DNA from 4 places in the Endozoicomonas sp. ALB091 genome. Region 2 is predicted to be linked to each of the others. Evidence: predicted binding sites of a transcription regulator. Region 2 holds the regulator's gene; each other region holds the start of a gene.
What was found. The regulator sigma-54, encoded in region 2, starts transcription at its own class of promoters, with help from an activator protein. The targets are predictions, from matches to a motif close to TGGCACNNNNNTTGCTNT.
Positions count from the first base shown of each region.

Region 1 (5,050 bases), 410 kb from region 2:
TACGAAAGCCCCTGCAACCCCGCTGGTTTCTCCCGAGAATACAGCCCCCCCTGAAGCCATGTCCATACATATGCAAGGTGACAGTGCACGGGCGAAAACCATTAGCGACAGAACTGTCACCGTTAGAAACCTGGCCAAATCAGACCCTGAAAAAGTGACCCTCTACATAGCCTACCCTGAGAGCGGTATGCAGATCAGAGACACCAAACAGCAGGCAATTTATCAGGGAGAAATGGCCAACGAACAGAACAAATGCCTGAAAGATCTCCCATTGTCACATCAAAGTATGCCCGATAATTTAGTAGGAGCTTCTTACATCATGACCGGCACTGATGCAGACAAGGACAGCCAACCGCTCTATTTTGGTCTCAGAGCAGTCCAGGCTATAGATGGCAGTGAGAAAAAAATGAACTGGACATTCTGGCTGGGAGAACTCAACAGCCCGGAGATTCAGCCCCACTATCAAGAGTTGAAATCCTATTTGCAAAGTGGTGTTGCAAAGGATCTGGATCTGAAACTGCCATAGCCCAAAGGTATAGCCCAAAGTTATATAAAAAAGACCCCGGCGAGACAATACAAAGTGTATTGATGCCGGGGTCTTTTTTGTCAACGATTTTGTCAACTGTCGCTACTACCACGATATGGTTGTAGCGACATCTACGTAGTTGTTCAATGTCAGCTTTTACATGCCTCAAGACTTGCTAGTAAACTCCGGATACGCTTCCATACCACACTCAGTAAGGTCAGCACCCTCGTACTCTTCTTCTTCGGAGATACGCAGTCCCATGATTACCTTGATCACACCCCAGACAACCAGGGAAGCACCGAACACCCAGGCGAAGATGCTGCCAATACCCAACAGCTGAGCACCCAGGCTAGCGTCGCTGTTGGTCAGAGGTACCGCCAGCAGACCCCAGATACCCACAACACCGTGGACAGAGATGGCTCCCACCGGATCATCAATACGCAGTTTGTCCAGCGCCAGGATAGAGAAGACAACCAGTGCACCACCAACAGCACCGATCAGCGTTGCACCCAGGGCAGTTGGCGTCAGCGGCTCTGCGGTAATGGCAACCAGACCCGCCAGGGCACCGTTCAGAGCCATGGTCAGGTCAGCCTTACCAAACAACAGTCTGGCAACGATCAGGGCAGCAATAACACCACCGGCGGCACCAGCATTGGTGTTGACAAAAATCTGGGCAACAGCGTTGGCATTTTCAACATCAGCAATCTTCAGCTGAGAGCCGCCGTTGAAACCGAACCAGCCCAGCCACAGGATAAAGGTACCCAGAGTAGCCAGTGGCAGGTTAGCGCCAGGCATGGCATTAACGGAACCGTTAGATGCGTACTTGCCTTTACGGGCACCCAGCAGCAGCACACCCGCCAGGGCAGCAGAAGCACCCGCCATGTGCACCACGCCGGAACCGGCAAAATCCTGGAAGCCAGCTTCGTTCAGGAAGCCACCGCCCCATTTCCAGAAACCCTGTACCGGATAGATGAAGCCCGTCATAAAGACCGCAAACAGCAGGAAGGCCCACAGTTTCATGCGCTCAGCAACGGCACCGGAAACGATGGACATGGCAGTAGCTACGAAGACCACCTGGAAGAAGAAGTCAGAACGCAGAGAGTAGTAAGGTGCATCTTCACCACCACCCAGCACCGACTCGACGCTGTTCTCAGTGCCCAGCAGCGTACCGAACAGAGGCATGATGCCGCCTTCGTTAGCCCCCGGATACATGATCTGATAACCACAGAGCAAGTACATGGTGCAGGCAATGGCAAACAGGGCAATGTTCTTGGTCAGAATTTCAACGGTGTTCTTGGAGCGCACCAGACCGGCTTCCAGCATGGCAAAACCAGCGGCCATCCACATGACCAGTGCACCACACATCAGGAAATAAAAAGTGTCGAGCGCATACGACAGCTGAGTTATATCTTCCACGGGACCCCTCCCAGTAAAATTCACATCTTTTTTATCTTTCTTTTCAGCCCAGGGCTGTATTTAGCTCAAAGCTGTATATCACTGATACTGCTCGGCGATGTCATCAGTGGCTGCTGATGAGTCATGCCTTTGACTGGCACTTAAATAGCGTCGATGCCAGTCTCTCCGGTACGGATCCGAATAGCCTGCTCCAGAGAGGTCACGAATATTTTTCCGTCACCGATTTTGCCGGTATTGGCGGCATTGGACACTGCTTCAATCACCTGATCCAGCAGATCATCCGAGATAGCCACTTCAATCTTTACCTTTGGCAGAAAGTCCACAACATACTCTGCACCGCGATACAGTTCGGTATGGCCTTTCTGGCGACCAAAGCCCTTGACCTCTGTCACAGTAATACCCTGAACGCCGATATCAGAAAGCGCTTCCCGCACGTCATCAAGCTTGAACGGCTTGATAATGGCTGATACTAACTTCATGCATTATTCTCCTGGCTCTACTTAATATTCATCCGGGAGGGGTGACCTGGATGCGATAGCTTCCAAAGTCTACGCTTTTCCCTTTGTGTTACAACCGTCTGTTTTATTTCCCGGCCTGTAAAAGGAAAAACCAACCCTGCCAGTCTTGATTTCAGGCATCCCGCCCGGCACTGGTTAAATGGTTACTCCTGTTTAAGCAGGCTCTGTGCCAGTTTTTATCTATCCCCATAAATGGGCATGGTTGAAGGTTTCATGGACTCAAATGAGCGGCGAAATCGGATACGCACCCATTTGATGCACTAAAACCAAATCCCCCACCCAAAAAGGCGCACCAAAGCAGTGCATCCATCAAAAAATCCTGCAACTACCCAGACTTGATGCCTCATCACAGAGCAGCTGAGTCGATGATGTAATATCAGTACAGAAAAGCGCGAATACCTACAGTACCATACTGGTCATGGCCGCCCTCAGTAGGTGTAGTTGCAAGGCCTGGCCATATTATCACTAAAGAAACTCACCAACCAATACTTGTCAATTGTCGTTTAATATATCGACAATAGCTGATCGATCGTCCCTGAGAAAAACCACTGCCGCCGCCGGTGATCGTCACATTTTTCATGGCATTCCCTCCCCCGCTTTTTGGTTATTGGGGTGAGCCTATCTCTCCCACCTGTTCAGCGCGGGCGACAATAGAGCGCCTTTACCTCACCATCGGCATATGATAAATCCTACTGGCAAATAATAAGGCAGGAAAAAATACCGATGGCAAATGATATACGCAATGTATTGCACACCTTTAACGATGTGTTTTTCAATCAGCGTCTGGATGAGGTCATGGACTATTTTGTGTTTGACGACGATTTAAACATTGTCAGCAAACAGAGTTATGGCCACGCGGCGATACCTAAATTTGTCCGAGGTGTTGCTCCGCGCTAAATTGATTAACAAAATAAGATGGGGTAGCTGCGGTGAATCGCTCAAAAAAACATCATCTGCCGAATGGCGGCTTTCGCAATAACGATGCCATGCAAATGCATCATCGCTCGTTATGGAACATCTTGAAATGGAAAATCACCGAGGCACTGCCGGAGAAGGTTTCTATTCCGGTGGTAGACGATGATTATTCGGTCTTTGAGAATTCAGATAAATCCCTGACCAGCTGGATTGGTCATGCGACCTTTTTAATTCGCCACCAGGGTATGAATATTATTACCGACCCACACTTTTCTGAACGGGCGTCTCCTGTACAGTGGGCTGGCCCCAGGCGTTACTCTCCACCAGCGATCGATATTGATGCCTTACCCCATGTGGATGTGGTGGTGATTTCTCACGACCACTACGATCACTTGGATCGTAACTCGGTATTAGCCATTCAGAACAAGCAAAAAGACAATCCACCCTTGTTTATGTTGCCCCTGGGTTTAGGTCAATGGTTCAACAAACATGGTATAGCTAACTGGGTCGAGCTGGACTGGTGGGAATCCCATACCCATCGCGGCTGGACATACACGGCAGTACCTTGTCAGCACTTCAGTGGCCGTTCAATATTTCCGGATCGAACGCTCTGGTGTGGCTGGGTATTTGAAGCGGCAGCTGAAGCATCTGAACCGGGTAAGCGCTTTTATTTTGCCGGGGATACTGGCTACAGTTCAGATTTTAAAGCCATTGGTGAGCACTTCGGCTACATGGATATGGCCATGGTGCCGATTGGTGCCTACGAGCCACGCTGGTTTATGAAAGAGATCCATGTCAATCCGGAAGAAGCCGTGCATATCCACAACGATGTTGGCTCACGCTTGTCGCTGGCGACGCACTGGGGCAGCTTTATGCTAACCAATGAGCCGATGTTGCAACCACCGGAAGATCTGCAGCTCGCCAAACAGCAGCATGGCGTTGCCGATAACGATTTTATTGTGATCAAACCCGGAAAGATTACGGCTTTATTTGAGCAATTATAAGTTCCGGATCGTTACCTTGCTGTTATTGCGGTATCCTTCTCTTTTCTGACCATCAGCCAAGCGATAACCATGATCGATAAAGCCGCCCTGATTAATACCATCGCCACCAAAGCCGGTGAACTCTTTAACGGTGACAAAAGCCAGACCCGGGAAGATATCGAAAAAAATATCAAGGCACTGGTGGGCAGTGCCCTGTCAAAACTGGAGCTGGTCACCCGTGATGAGTTTGATACCCAGGTTGCTGTTCTGAGGCACACCCGTGAGCGCCTTGAAGCGCTGGAAAAAGATATGGAAGCATTTAAAGCAGAACAAGAAGTGCCGGAAGACAGCAGTAACGATAACCAGCAAAGCGCTGACCATTAATCACTCTCCAGCCTCTTGCGCCTGCGGCTTAAGACAGGCGCCAACTTGTGAACTACCCTGAAATAACTTTGTCAGATCCTTTCAGTAATAAAACGGTATATTTTATTTTCCGCTTCTGCACCTTCCGGGCAGTGACCCGCTTCACCGAAGAATGCTATTTCACTATCAGAAGACATTGCCGCCGTCGCTCTCATATCTTTCGGCGAAGCTACCGGGTCATCTTTGGTATTAATCACTAGCAACGGTACACTGGTGTGGGGTTTACCATCAAAGTAGCCCTTGGTTTTCAGTGACAATGGAATGGTATA
Region 1 is NZ_JBLYNQ010000008.1:1,069,993-1,075,042, reverse strand. Features, by position in the region: gene ACO6UX_RS20995 (hypothetical protein) at 1-526, shown strand, start outside; gene ACO6UX_RS20990 (ammonium transporter) at 692-1,942, opposite strand; gene glnK (P-II family nitrogen regulator) at 2,083-2,421, opposite strand; gene ACO6UX_RS20980 (hypothetical protein) at 3,184-3,357, shown strand; gene ACO6UX_RS20975 (MBL fold metallo-hydrolase) at 3,390-4,379, shown strand; gene ACO6UX_RS20970 (accessory factor UbiK family protein) at 4,449-4,742, shown strand; gene ACO6UX_RS20965 (alpha/beta hydrolase) at 4,814-5,050, opposite strand, start outside.
Region 1: a site for sigma-54 is predicted at 2,615-2,632, ahead of glnK (P-II family nitrogen regulator). Genes of this name have one in related genera too.

Region 2 (5,050 bases):
CAATACCGGCACAGGCCATAATGACCGCCGAGATGGGGGACATGGAACGGCCCATGGAAGCGGCAAAGTTCATGGGCAGCAGCATGGCCACCGCAGGCACACCAAAGCTTTTGGCAACTTCTGGTGCCAGGGTGGCAAATGACAGGAAGGCTGCATTGCCAGAGCCCATCATAATGGCCGCAACAGCAATCAGCATGGCCATAAACAGCGTCATACCGGCAGCACCGATACCCAGCCCCTGGGCAGAACCGAGCAGGGAGTCAATGGCACCAATATGTTTTAACCCTGTGGCAAAAATTTCAGCACCGATAATCAGACCTACCACCGGACCAAAAACAGCACCCATACCATTGAGGAATTGATCAAAGCCATCAAGGGACTGTTTCATTTTCCGGGTACGGATCACTTCACAGAACATGCCGGCAAATACGCTGATCAGCATGGCCATGACCAGGTTCATTTTGATGGACGACACCATCATTTTGGAAAAGATCAACAACAGGAAGAAAGGAATCATGGGCAGCAGCGCATATGCCGGGGCCGGGTCTTTCTTGTCACCGTCTGTATGTTCGATGCCCTCGCCCACATGCTCGGCAACCCTGTAGCCATCTTTCAGGTCACACCGACGCTGCCAGACAAAGTGCAGGGCCGCCGCCACCAGCGCCATGGGGACGGTGATCCAGGCCTGATAATCCAGGAAGTATTCGGTAATTTCCAGTCCGGACTGGCTGGCGGCAAAGTTGGCATTCACCTGGGTGACACCGATTTCAAACGCCGCCGGAGAAGCGATCACGGCAACCGCTGAAGCCGGGCTTAAACCGATATTTCTCAGCACCGGATACAGCGTCACCATCAACAGCAAACCGAGACCCGTTGCCGAGGTGACGAACATTTGCAGCACAACACTGAGCAGATAACACAGTGCCAGTACCATATAAGGTGAGCGAAAACGGCTGATGGGCTTAACGGCCAGTCGAACCAGCGCTTCTGAGGCACCGATATGGGACATGTAGCTGGCAAAACCACCACAGGCCATGATGGTCAGACCCAGGCTGGCCATGCGGAAGCTGAATACCGTGTTCATCAGTTGAAACAGGTCAAAGGGGATAAAACCGGTGGCCTTGGCCGCTGGCAGAATGTCTTTTATCCCCATCAACGCGGCGGCACTTAGCAGGACAATACCGGCAATAGCCAGCGAGGCTGATGCACTGTAGTTCTTCACGATGGCGTATATAACCAGTGCAACTACGGGTATGACGATGAGTATATCCACAGGGGAATCCTGAAAATGGCTAAATTTCGCGCAGGTTATTTCTTGAACTTTTGGTTGTAAATGACCAATGTCAAATAATGATCGGGTAGTTTTTTTTAACCATTCTGACAGTCGTTATGACCGAACTTTAAAGGCGGAAAGCGCTTATAAGCCACACAAAAACACACGTAATTTCATCGTATTCAATCTTTGCACATTTTTTGCTAAAGCTATGGTTTCAGAAACGTCTATGGGTTTATAATCAGCCGCACATGGAGAGTAAGCCTCTGCAGCCTCCACGGACAACGAAGTAAAGGTATACGGTTGCCTATGAAGCCTTCCTTACAGCTCAAGATGGGCCAGCAGTTGACCATGACGCCGCAGCTGCAACAGGCCATCCGGCTGCTACAGCTATCGACCCTGGATCTTCAGCAGGAGATTCAGGAGGCCCTGGAGTCCAACCCCATGCTGGAGTCCGACGATAGCCAGACAGAGGACACCGCCAGCAGCACTGAAGGACGGGAAGAGCTCGTTGATCTGAGCGAAAAAGCCTCAGAACCTGAGCCTCAGGAGATGGCGGAATGGTCAGACAGCATTCCCAATGAACTGCCCGTGGACTCCGCCTGGGACGACGTGTATTCCAGCCTGCCGGCCAGCAGCGGTGACGATGATTATGACCCCCTGGCAAAATCCTCCGCTGTGGAGTCACTTCAGGATCACCTGGAATGGCAACTGGATATGGTGCCCATGAGCGACCGGGACCGGCTGATTGGTCTGGCGATCATCGAGGCGGTTAATCCGGATGGGTATTTAACCTGCACGCTGGATGACCTGTTTGTCTCTCTTCAATCCCAACTGGACGATCTGGAGATTGAAGAGATCCATGTGCTGCAACACCGGGTGCAACAATTCGATCCGGTGGGTTGTGGCAGTGTTGACCTTAGAGAGTGCCTGTTGGTTCAACTTCGTCAGCTGCCGCCCTCAACACCCCATTTCAACAATGCAGAAAAACTGCTCACCCGTTACCTTGAGTCCCTTGGCACCCGTGATTATGCCAGCATCATGCGTCATGCCAAACTGAAAGAAGACCAGCTGCGAGAAGCCCTCAGCCTGATTCAGAGCTTCCACCCAAAACCCGGCAGCACCATTGATCAGACAGAAGCCGAATATGTGGTTCCGGATATATCCGTCCGGAAAATCAGGGAACGCTGGACGGTGGAACTGAATTCCGACGCCCTGCCCAAACTGCGTATTAATAATAATTATGCGTCCATGGTTCAGAGAGCCAATAACAGCCGCGACAATGTGTTCATGAAGAACCATCTGCAAGAAGCCCGCTGGTTTTTGAAAAACCTGCAAAGTCGCAATGAAACATTGATGAAAGTGGCGAGCCAGATTATTACCTATCAGCAGGAGTTCCTGGAAAAAGGGGATGAAGCCATGAAACCCCTGGTGCTGGCGGATATTGCCGAGGCGGTGGGGATGCATGAGTCGACGATATCCCGGGTCACTACTCAGAAGTACATGCATACTCCCCGGGGTGTTTACGAGCTGAAGTACTTTTTTTCCAGCCATGTCAGCACCACGGAAGGGGGGGAGTGTTCCTCCACGGCCATTCGGGCCCATATCCGCAAACTTATTGCTGAAGAGACACCGCGCAAGCCCCTCAGTGACAATAAAATTGCAGCGATTCTGGGGGATCAGGGCATCAAGGTAGCAAGGCGCACCATTGCCAAATACCGTGAGTCCATGAATATTCCGCCATCCAATGAGCGTAAGCAGTTAGTGCCTTAGTACATCATTTTGAGGAGTTTGATGTGTGCAATCTCCGTTTACCCTGAGCGTCCTTCGGCTCCGCTTGGATGCACGGACGGAAGGTGATTGGCACAGTCTTTATTCAGGGCATGGTGCTTACGCCCTTCGACTCCGCTCAGGACGAATGGAGTTTGGATGTCATTGATAGGTATTGATAAGGGACGCCCATCAATCACATTGAAACAGTGTTCCGGAATTTTTTACACAAGCTCCGTTGATACACCGTTCAAAAAGCAGTTTTTTTTGTCTCAGGGCATTCCAAGCTGCACCGACAGTGATAGAATCGAACTCAGCCAGTACGAAAAATCCCGCGGACTGGTGATTATCTGGATAATGGGATTCAGGAGAGCGTTACATGCAAGTCAACATCAGTGGGCATCATGTCGAGGTAACAGAAGCTCTGCACGACTATGTGATCAAAAGACTGGAGCGTCTTGGTTCACATTTTGACCATATCACCAATGTACAGGTGACCCTGAGCGTCGAAAAGCTGGTGCAGAAAGCAGAAGCCGTTTTGCATACCCGCGGGGCCGAGATTAATGCCACCGCCGAGCACGAAGACATGTACGCAGCCATTGACCTGCTCTCGGACAAGTTGGATCGGCAGCTGGTTAAACGAAAAGAGAAAGCCCTGGACAGGCAACAGGGTGCCAGTGGCCATGCCCTTTGATTTATCAGGTTGCCATTCTTATTCAGCATGATTATTCACCGCATCCTAACCCCCGAGCGCACCCTTGACGGGGTGCACGGGGCCAGCAAAAAGAAAATCCTGGAATTTATCGCTGAACGCATCAGCAGCGATGCCCCCGAAATCAATGCCAAAGAACTGTTTGAAGCGCTGGTTGCCCGGGAGCGTCTTGGCACCACCGGACTGGGTGATGGCGTGGCTATTCCCCACTGTCGTTGCAAAGCCTGCCCGGAGCCTATCGGTCTTTTTATACGACTGGCGGAACCGGTTGATTTTGATGCGGTGGACCGTGAGCCCGTTGATCTGGTATTCGCGCTGATCGTGCCAGAAGGCGAAAACCAGGAACATCTTGAAATTTTAAGGACGCTGGCCGGGCGATTTCATTCTGCCCTGACCCTTCAGAAAATACGTTCGGCTACCAATACGACAATGCTCTATCGTACTATGAGTGAACAGTGAATAACGTGACAAAAAAGGCCATCATAGGTAATGATGGCCTGAAAGGTTCAACTGATCACAATGCTCTTATCTTTTGTTGTTAACACACTTCTTTGAGTCCCGGACAAAATGCATTGCGGCTTACAGGGTTTTAGCCAATTACCGTTGAACCTTAAGTTGCTCATCAAGCTCACGAATTGCTGCATACCTGTCGGCCTTTGGATCTTCTTTAGTGACTGGCGAAACAGTTGATGGAACAATCGGGGTTTCAGACACAGGGCTTTGAGAATCCTGTCGCTTATGATCCTCGGCCATTTTGATGTCCCTGGCCTCTTTGGCCTTCTGCACTTCAGTAGACTCTTGCTTTCGTGAAAAGTTGTAGGCCACCCAATCTTTGCCATACTTTAACCCAGGATTTATTAATTTATTTCTATATGAAGCCTTTTTTTCCTTGGCAAAATTTTCTTTTGCTTTGTTGGCTTCAACCTCAGCTCGTTTCTTTTCAATTTCAGCAATGTTCTCCAAGGCTTTTTTATCTCTTTTTTCAGCGAAGACAGTACTCGCACGGTGAAGCCCGGAAAGATCGTAACTATCCTGCCCGGAGCAAGGCGAACTCTCTGCGGTACGTGGTGTAATCGGTGCAACAACACCTCGTAAGCGTTGTACAATCTTAAGATCATGAAGCATTTTAGCCCTGTCAGGCTGAAGGGCCAGCCCTCTGGCTTTCATCACATCAACTGTAGCAATTTTAGCTTCAAGCACTCTTTTGACACAATCAGCAACAGGTGTAGGTTTACGCTTGCTTTTGACAACATCAGCCACCACTGCAGCTTCATCCTGGCTTATGACGGTATCAG
Region 2 is NZ_JBLYNQ010000008.1:658,865-663,914, reverse strand. Features, by position in the region: gene dcuC (C4-dicarboxylate transporter DcuC) at 1-1,273, opposite strand, end outside; gene ACO6UX_RS19210 (RNA polymerase factor sigma-54) at 1,583-3,046, shown strand; gene hpf (ribosome hibernation-promoting factor, HPF/YfiA family) at 3,423-3,737, shown strand; gene ACO6UX_RS19200 (PTS sugar transporter subunit IIA) at 3,765-4,214, shown strand; gene ACO6UX_RS19195 (hypothetical protein) at 4,353-5,050, opposite strand, start outside.

Region 3 (5,050 bases), on a different contig from region 2:
TGTCAGGTCAGAATCTTTGGCATCTTCCTCATACAGAATCTCAGCAATAATATTAATCGCCTTCCCTTTATCATCGCCGCTCTTCTTTGCTGCAACAAAATCCCCAAATACATCATCAGCGGTGACGCCAGTTAAACCAACAAGCTCTTCAATTACTTTATTTTTAGCTTCATCTACCGTTAAAGAATCATCCTGTTCCAGCTGCTATACCACCAGATTGGTCAACGGGCTGACAACGGTCTCACCGGCAGGTGCTTTTAATTCGAGAGGACGTTCAACAGGGCCCTGGTCTTCATCAATCGTTTTACCGACTATGGTTTTAATACAAATGGTATTGTCCTGATACTCGATGGGAATATTCACGAGACCGCCATCACCGGTTTCCAATTCCAGATCCATTTCACAACCATCATCAAGGTCGTCATTAGCATCTACCCACACCTCGGCATTTTTCAAATACCCATCCATCGCGGTAATACTGAATGTACTGCCACTGGATCCTGCGCCTGAAGAGCTGTCGCCCCCACCACAACCGGTTAATAACAGGGCCGATGCCACTGCCGTTGCCAGCGCAGCAAAATTTCTTTTTATTGTTAACAAGTCCGTTATCCTAATGGTTATTTCGTTATTATTTATTTGCCACTACATTCTCTTTTTAAATGACGAATGTCGTCAAGCGTGTTCTGTAACTTTCACAAGCCCGGCAGTGATAATAAAGTATTTATTGAATGGTTCTGAATCATTCAATCTACTTCAGGACGAACGGAGTTTGGTGGCTCCAAAATGTGGAAATGATTCAAGACTATTCCTAAGCAGCTTCATGCTGCCTGCTTTCCTGCACTTTTTTTCTGACCCTGGGTTTAACCATGGGTTCAACCTTTCTTTGCTTCTCATACAGGAATTTCAATACTTCGGAACGCAGTCGTGTATATTCCGGATCCTGTGCCAGCTCCAACCGGCCCCGGGGTCTTTCCAGGTTGATCTCGAGAATCTCGCCCACCGTTGCAGCGGGGCCATTGCTCATCATCACAATACGGTCGGATAACAGAACCGCTTCGTCTACGTCATGGGTGATCATGATGACGGTGTTATTCAGCTCCTGCTGGATTTCCATCAGAGAGTCCTGCATGTGGGCGCGTGTCAGGGCATCCAGGGCACCAAAGGGTTCGTCCATCAACAGGATGTCCGGCTGCATGGCCAGTGCCCTGGCAATACCCACCCGCTGTTTCATGCCGCCACTGATTTCATCCGGACGTTTATGCATGGCATGATCCATATGCACCAGCTGAAGGTTATGCTCAATCCACTCTTTGATCTCTGCCCTGGTTTTTGTACGACCAAACACCTGTTTCACCGCCAGCTCAACATTTTGGTAAGCGGTCAGCCAGGGCAGCAGTGAGTGGTTCTGAAAAACCACCGCCCGGTCCGGGCCGGGCTCGGACACCTCCCGGCCATTTAAAATCACACCACCACTGCTGGCCTGCAGAAGCCCCGCGACGATATTCAATACGGTTGATTTACCGCAGCCTGAATGACCAATCAGCGAGACAAACTCCCCTTTGGCGATTTTCAGGTCAACCCCTTTGAGTGCGGTAAAAGGGCCTTTCGGTGTATCAAACACCATATCGATATGACTGATATCCAGCAGTGTGCTCATGAGCAGGGTTCCCTTTATTAATGAGTGGCTTTGCTTTTATCCCAGGAGGCAAAACGCTGGATGGCCAGCATGGCACGATCAAGGCCAAAGCCAATCACACCAATGACGATCACGGCAACCATAATGCGTGCCAGCGAATTTGAGCTGCCATTTTGAAACTCATCCCAGACAAATTTGCCCAGCCCGGGGTTTTGAGCCAGCATTTCTGCCGCAATCAGCACCATCCAGGCTACTCCGAGGGAGAGGCGCATACCGGTAAAAATCATCGGTACCGATGCGGGCAGTACAATTTTCTGAACGTGTTTCAGGGCAGGCAGTCGCAATACACGACTGACGTTTATCAAGTCACGGTCCAGGGAAGAGACGCCTACCGACGTGTTAATCACCATGGGCCACAGACAGCAGAGCATCACGGTGATCATCGAATTTAAAAAAGACTTGGCTACCAGAGGATCAGGGCTGATGTAAAGTGCACTGACAACCATGGTCACCAGCGGCAGCCAGGCCAGGGGTGAAACCGGTTTGAATATCTGAATGATCGGGTTCACCGCAGCATTCAGGGTTTTATTAAGACCGATGGCGATACCCAGGGGTATGGCAACCACGGCTGCCAGCAGAAAACCACTCATTACGGTGACCAGGCTGGTAACGATCTGATCAAGAAAGGTTTCCTTGCCGGTATAGGCCCGGATTTTTGGCACATAGTCAGGGTCTTTGGCGACACGGGCAGCATTGCGTTTTTCCTGCCGCTGATAGAAGGCTTCTGCCTTTTCCCGTTCGGTGACATGCTCCTGGTAAAGAGAGCCAAACTGCTCCCACACCGCCACTGGCCCCGGAAATTTGCCCAGCGAGGTATCAATATTCCGCGCAGCGCCAGACCAGATCAGCAGAAAGACGACGATGCCAATGATGGGCATCAGTACCGTGCTGAACACTTTCCCGGGATTCACCGTAATGCCCAGCCCGGCAAGAAAAGACAACGGTGATGACTTGCTCTCATTGACTGACTGACTGACAACCGAGGCATCCGTCATAATCCACTCTCCTTCACTTCCCTTAAAAAAGGTAACAGGATCAAATCCTGTCACCCTGCTTCAGACCGATGTTGAACTGGTTGATGTAGTCGTTTGGCTTTTTGCCGTTGTAGACCAGGTTGTCGATAAAGTGTGTCTGTGGATCACGGAAGCCATCTTCTGACTCGAAGTCCGGAAAGTCCTGCAACTTAACCAGTGCTTCATCCACCAGCGACAGTGCCGCTTTTTCATAGATATCCGGGCGATAGACTTTGGCAGCCAGCTCTTTGTACCACTCATCGCTCTTGTCTTCTGCAATCTGCCCCCAGCGACGCATTTGGGTGAGATACCAGATCGCATCGGAGTAATAAGGGTAAGTGGCGTTGTAGCGGAAGAACACATTGAAATCTTCTACTGGTCGTTTGTCGCCTTTCTCGTACTCAAAGGTACCGGTCATACTGTTGGCAATGACTTCATAATCAGCGCCAACATAGTTGGATTGTGACAGGATTTTCACCGCCTCAGGCCGGTTGGCATTTTCGTTGGCATCCAGCCACTGGGCTGCGCGGATCAGGGCCCGTGTCAGACGTATGGTGGTATTGGGGTACTTGTTATAAAACGCCTCGGTAATCCCGAACACCTTCTCTGGGTTGTTTTTCCAGATCTCATAATCGGTCACCACTGGCACGCCGATATTCTTGAAGACCGCCTGCTGATTCCAGGGTTCGCCGACACAGTAACCATAGATAGTGCCAGCCTCCATGGTGGATGGCATCTGTGGTGGTGGTGTGACGGAGAGCAGGGCATCGGCATCGATCTGGCCAGAGGTATCCCCTTTATGGGGCGCATAAAATCCGGGGTGAATACCACCGGCGGCCAGCCAGTAGCGAAGTTCATAATTGTGGGTAGAGACGGGAAAAACCATCCCCATATTAAACGGCTTGCCTTCAGACTGGAATTTCTCAACCACCGGTTTCAGGGCATCCGCCTTGATCGGGTGCTGAGGTCGGCCATCGGCCATTTTGGGGATATTGGGTTTCATCTGGGCCCAGATCTCATTGGACACCGTAATCCCGTTACCATTCAGGTCCATCGAGAATGGTGTAATGATATTGGCCTTGGTACCAAAGCCCATGGTGGCCGCCAGAGGCTGCCCAGCCAGCATATGGGCACCATCCAGACGCCCGTCAATCACGCCATCAAGCAGCACCTTCCAGTTTGCCTGGGCTTCGATGGTGACATAGAGCCCTTCATCTTCAAAAAAGCCCTTCTCGTAAGCAATGGCGATGGGTGCCATATCAGTCAGCTTGATAAAGCCAATGGTCAACTCTTCCTTTTCCGGATAGCCAAGCTCAAAGTCTGCCTTGGCACTGGCTTGCCCGGTGAAAGCACTCACCCCCATGACGGCACTGATGGCAGCAACCTTACCTAACTTGGCAGCCTGCTGAACCGATGCCTTCTTAAAAGGCTTGAACCACTTCATTATTCACCTCCCCTGGATAACTGACCTCTCTGCCTTGAACTGTGGTCACCGTAATCAGGCATCACTCTTTTCCGGTATCAGTCAACGCACAGAGATCGACTGCCGGTGGTTTAGCAGAAAACATGCCAAATGCCAGAAAACCTGATAACCAGCTGAATTTACTGGTGTTAGCTTATTCTGGCGGACAAATGCCTTGCCTGTTTAAGCCCGTAAGAAAACTTCAGAGATAGCAACAACGGTGCAGCTACATCCGCTGCACCCCAGAGCTTGCACTAATCTGGAACATCGCCACCGCATGCCCCGGTTACAAACCTCTTACATTTGAGTACTGGTTTTGCCAGAGCGGAGTTGCTATAACGTTTTCCAGTTATGGAACCGAAATATGGATCAGGAAACTATGTCCAGTCTGGCAAACCTCCTTGAAAACAATAACCAATGGTCCAAGTCCATTCGTGAAGAAAAGCCCGGCTTTTTTGAACAACTCTCTGAGCAGCAGGCCCCCAAGTATCTCTGGATCGGGTGTGCCGACAGCCGGGTACCTGCCAACGAAATCGTCGGCCTCCTTCCGGGCGAACTGTTTGTGCACCGAAACGTTGCCAATGTGGTGGTTCATACCGACCTGAATTGCTTGTCAGTCCTTCAATATGCTGTGGACTACCTGAAGGTAGAGCACATTATTGTGACGGGGCACTATGGCTGTGGCGGTGTGCGCGAAGCCATGAACAACTCCAAGCTGGGACTGATCGATAACTGGCTCAGACATGTGCAGGACGTTAAGAAAAAGCACACTGAGCTGCTTGAGAATGCTGGCAGTGATGATGAACAGTTCCAGAGAATGTGTGAACTGAATGTTCTGGAGCAGGTGCTGAACGTCTGTCAGACAACCATCGTTCAGGA
Region 3 is NZ_JBLYNQ010000001.1:633,907-638,956, reverse strand. Features, by position in the region: gene ACO6UX_RS02775 (hypothetical protein) at 205-600, opposite strand; gene ACO6UX_RS02770 (ABC transporter ATP-binding protein) at 809-1,657, opposite strand; gene ACO6UX_RS02765 (ABC transporter permease) at 1,675-2,691, opposite strand; gene ACO6UX_RS02760 (CmpA/NrtA family ABC transporter substrate-binding protein) at 2,732-4,072, opposite strand; gene can (carbonate dehydratase) at 4,536-5,050, shown strand, end outside.
Region 3: a site for sigma-54 is predicted at 4,264-4,281, ahead of ACO6UX_RS02760 (CmpA/NrtA family ABC transporter substrate-binding protein). Genes of this name have one in related genera too.

Region 4 (5,050 bases), on a different contig from region 2:
GGTTCAAAGCGGACAGCCGTTCCTGCCGGGATATTCAGGCGAAACCCGAGGGTCTGCTCACGGTCAAAAGCAAGGGCGGGATTGGTTTCATAAAAGTGGTAGTGGGAACCCACCTGGATAGGACGGTCACCGGTATTGGCCACCGAGAGGGTCAGGGTCTCCCTGCCGACGTTAATCTCAATGGGGTCGGCAGAGGCAATCACTTCTCCTGGTATCATGATCAATCCTCAGGCTATGGGGTTATGGACGGTGACCAGCTTGGTACCATCGGGGAAGGTGGCTTCCACCTGAACCTCGTGGATCATTTCCGGAATACCGTCCATCACCTGTTCACGGGTGATCACTTCACGGCCTTCATTCATCAACTGGGCCACTGTTTTACCGTCACGGGCACCCTCCATGATATGCATGGAGATCAGCGCAATGGCTTCCGGGTAGTTCAGTTTGACCCCGCGACCTAAACGACGCTCGGCAACCAGTGCTGCGGTATAGAGAAGCAGCTTGTCTTTTTCCCGGGGGGTAAGTTCCATAGTGAGATCCTGCTTTAATTATTCGTTAATTTAGGTATTCCAGATACGTGGCCGACACCCTTTGCGGCCATTGAATCGTTCTCTCTCAGCTTCCCAAATCCAGGTGAAAATGGTTCTGGCCTGCTCTGATGAATCACCCAGGTAACGCACAATAAACACACCGGCCCGCCAGGTGATGGCGGTTACCCGGTGCCAGCCTTTATCGACCAGCTGGCTGTGCAGGCCGGGTAAGTCTGGCGGGCTTTCCAGGGTGATCAGAAAGGTGCCAAAGACGGTGTGATTATCGAGCCCCAGAAGGGACATGGGCAGTGCAGACCCGGCAGCAAAATCGAGCCTGTCAAGGTAGAGCGGTTTGCTGTCCCGGGTCAGGGTGAGATGCTGGGTGAGTTGCCCTCGGGCAAACTGCTCGCCGCTGGCGGTTCGACCCAGACAGATAATATCCCAGCCTGCAAAGAGCGCATTGCCGCTCAGTTCAATGCGGGTATCAAGCTCGGTAATGGCACCGTTAAACAGGATGGTTTCCTGAGGCAGCCACTCCATGGAGGCTGAGTCGCTGACCGTGATATGCGTTGTCTGTTTTTGTAGTTGACCATTGCCGTTGAAATAGACTTTACCGGCAGCCGGGGTTGTGACCAGCCCATGGGCACCTTTTCTGATGGCAAAGCGCTGTACCAGTTCATCTCCGGCCACCAGGCCACCGGGAGGATGCAGAATATAAAGATGGGTCAGGTCTTTGCCTTCCGGCCAGAAAGGGCGTTGAATGCGCAGCGGCCCATAATGGCGGGTTCTCCCCATCAGGGTACGGCCATTCAGGTGTTTAAGTTCTACGTCTATCCCGGCACGCCAACCCGACGACGATACCTCGGCGCTATCAGGCCTGCTGCTCTGGTTGCTCTCTGTCTCACCCGATGATGCTTGCATATTACAGCCTTGTGCTTGTTCTTATCCGGGATCATTTATTGGTGATCTTTTTGATCAATGGCAAAACCTGTGCCAGACACAGTATTTCACTGAATACGTCACTTGTCGCCGACATAATACCTGACCAAATGGTCATTATGAATGCCTTGATTTGGTGCGGCATCAGTTAATGTGCCTGCAAGGCGCGCCAAAATATGGCGTACCCCCTGTTGTTTCCGGCAAATGCCTGCCGGTCTGGAAAATTCAGGGCGGAGGCTCTCTTTCCCAGCCAGCTTTCCCATGGCGCAAGCACTGAAACTGACCATGGCACACCTCTTGCTATCCCCTGTTCAGGAAACGAACAGCGAACAATCGACAGCGGGGAAGCTATGAACAACCGGTTAAACAAACTATCCAGGAACTTTTTAACGGCATCGGTGGCTACTGCCGCACTGTCATGGTCAGTAATGGCTCAGGCTGCAGACACCATTAAGGTTGGGGTGCTTCACTCCCTTTCCGGCACCATGGCCATCAGTGAAACCACGCTGAAAGATACCGTGTTGATGATGGTGGAAGAGCAGAATAAAAATGGTGGGGTGCTTGGCAAGAAGCTGGAGGCAGTGGTCGTTGACCCGGCCTCGGACTGGCCATTGTTTGCCGAGAAAGCCAGGGAGCTGCTGGTTAAAGAAGACGTCGATGTTATTTTTGGCGGCTGGACTTCCGTGTCCCGCAAATCGGTACTGCCGGTGGTGGAAGAACTGAATGGCCTGATGTTCTACCCGGTTCAGTATGAAGGGGAAGAGTCCTCGAAAAATGTGTTTTATACCGGCGCGGCACCCAACCAGCAGGCCATTCCGGCGGTGGATTACCTGATGAGCGAAGAGGGGGGTGCGGTCACCCGTTTTGTTCTGGCCGGTACCGACTACGTGTATCCAAGAACCACCAATAAGATTCTGGAATCCTACCTGAAAAGCAAAGGCATCAAAGATGCTGACATTATGATCAATTATACGCCGTTCGGTCACTCAGACTGGCAGACCATTGTTTCTGATATCAAGAAGTTTGGTAATACCGGTAAAAAGACCGCGGTGATTTCCACCATCAATGGCGATGCCAATGTCCCATTCTACAAGGAACTGGGTAACCAGGGGGTTTCGGCTGAAGAGATTCCGGTGATCGCTTTTTCGGTGGGTGAAGAAGAACTTTCCGGCATTGATACCGGGCCACTGGTAGGTCACCTGGCGGCGTGGAATTATTTTATGAGTGCTGAAAGTGACACCAACGACGAATTTATTGAAACATGGCAGTCTTTTATCAAGGATGAAGAGCGTGTTGCCAATGACCCGATGGAGGCCACTTACATCGGCTTCAATATGTGGGTTGAGGCGGTTGAGAAGGCCGGTACCACCAACGTTGATTCAGTGCGTTCAGCGATGTATGGCATTACCGTTCCTAACCTGACCGGTGGCACAGCGGTGATGAATACCAACCACCATCTGACCAAGCCGGTATTGATTGGTGAGATTCAGGATGATGGTCAGTTTGAGATTGTCTGGGAAACCAAAGGTGGCGTTATTGGCGATGCCTGGACTGACTTCCTGCCGGAAAGTTCCAAGATTGTTGCCGACTGGTCGGCACCGGTTAAGTGCGGCAACTATAACCTGGAAACCGGCGTCTGCTCCGGCCAGAACTACTGATTTATAAGATGATATAACAATCACGCCCTCCTCCCGTCAGGGAGGAATGGGTATATAGGGATGTATTATGAATCAGAACCTCCGGCAGATGGTTCACAGTCTGCCAGCCCGCTTTCTCCTGTTCCTGCTGCTGATTTTATCGCGGCCGGTGTTGGCGCTGTCGCCCGAAGACCTTAAACCATTATTAAGCAAAAGTTCCTGGGGACAGCTGGAAGCTGTGATTACGTCCCTGGCGCAAGAAGGCAGCGAGTCCAGCCAACAGGTTCTGGAACACTGGCTCAATGGCAAACTGTTTGTTGAGAAGCAGCATAAACGACTGGTGTTCGCTGAAAAGACGCCGGATAAACAGTATCGGATTTTTGACCCTTTTCCTGCCCAAGGAAAGCTGCAAGGTGCGTCTTCAGTCCTTGGCACAGTAAAGAAAAGAGCGCTGAAAAAAGTAAGAATTAATAATCAACTGCGCTCAATCATTAAAACAGCACTGGCATCCTGGGACTTGAAAGCCAGTGACCCACAAACCCGCATAAATGCCATATACGCCTCTCTGAAAACGCTGGATAGCAAAACGCTGGGTACACTCAGAACTATGAGGGCCAGCGAGGAGAGTCAGGGAGTTATCAATGCCCTGGATATGGCCCTGGCCCTGGATCGCCTGCAGATGGGTTCGATCAGTGAACAAATAGAAGCGATTGAAGTACTCACCCGTTCTGATCACCCCTTTATTCGTTCCGCACTGGCGGAGGCAGTAACCGCTACGGACCATACCGCGCTGGCACAAACCATCAAAACGGCACTGGCCGAAATTGACCAGCGACAGCAGTACTATACCGTGGCTGAAAATATCTTCTTTGGCTTGAGTCTTGGCTCTGTGCTGTTGCTGTCGGCTATCGGGCTGGCGATTACTTTCGGGGTGATGGGCGTGATTAATATGGCCCATGGGGAGATGATGATGCTCGGTGCCTATACGACGTTCGTCATTCAGTCTGTGTTCCCGGAACTTATTGATCAGTCCCTGTTTATTGCCATACCCCTGGCCTTTCTGGTTGCCGGTGCTGCCGGGGTGCTGATAGAGCGGCTGGTTATCCGCCATCTCTATGGCCGTCCCCTGGAAACCCTGCTGGCGACTTTTGGTATCAGCCTGATTCTTCAGCAGGCGGTAAGAACGATCTTTTCACCACTGAATCAGGAAGTGGCAACCCCCGCCTGGATGAGTGGCTCGTGGGTCATTAATGAGGCGCTGTCGCTTACCTGGAACCGTTTATACATTGTTGGTTTCAGTCTGCTGGTGTTTATGGTGCTGCTGCTGGTGATGCGTTACACCCGCTTTGGGCTGAATATTCGCGCAGTGACCCAGAACCGCGCCATGGCCAGTTCCATGGGTATACCTACCGGCCGGGTGGATGCCTTGACCTTTGGCCTGGGCTCCGGTATTGCCGGTGTGGCGGGCGTCGCCCTGTCGCAGTTGACCAATGTTGGGCCAAACCTTGGCCAGAATTACATTATCGACTCCTTTATGGTGGTGGTGTTCGGCGGCGTAGGAAACCTGTGGGGCACATTGGTCGCCGCCATGGGGCTGGGTGTGGTGAATAAGTTTCTGGAGCCCTGGGCTGGTGCCGTGGTTGCCAAGATTCTGGTATTGGTTTTCATCATTCTGTTTATCCAGAAGCGACCCCGGGGGCTGTTTGCGCTCAAGGGGCGGGCAGTTGAGGGCTGACACATGACGAATGGATTCCAACAGGGGTTTTTATCCCGACTGTTACTTGAAGATCGTGCCGGTAAACTTCTTCTGTCGTCAGTGATGGCAATCACGATTGTGGTGGTGTTGCTCAACACATTGATGCCGGAAGGTTCTCCCCTGCACGTCAGCAACTATACCGTTACTCTGCTGGGTAAGTATCTCTGCTATGGATTGCTGGCCCTGGC
Region 4 is NZ_JBLYNQ010000010.1:78,863-83,912, forward strand. Features, by position in the region: gene ACO6UX_RS22920 (urease subunit beta) at 1-218, opposite strand, end outside; gene ACO6UX_RS22925 (urease subunit gamma) at 228-530, opposite strand; gene ACO6UX_RS22930 (urease accessory protein UreD) at 561-1,451, opposite strand; gene urtA (urea ABC transporter substrate-binding protein) at 1,898-3,127, shown strand; gene urtB (urea ABC transporter permease subunit UrtB) at 3,195-4,841, shown strand; gene urtC (urea ABC transporter permease subunit UrtC) at 4,845-5,050, shown strand, end outside.
Region 4: a site for sigma-54 is predicted at 1,509-1,526, ahead of ACO6UX_RS22930 (urease accessory protein UreD). Genes of this name have one in related genera too.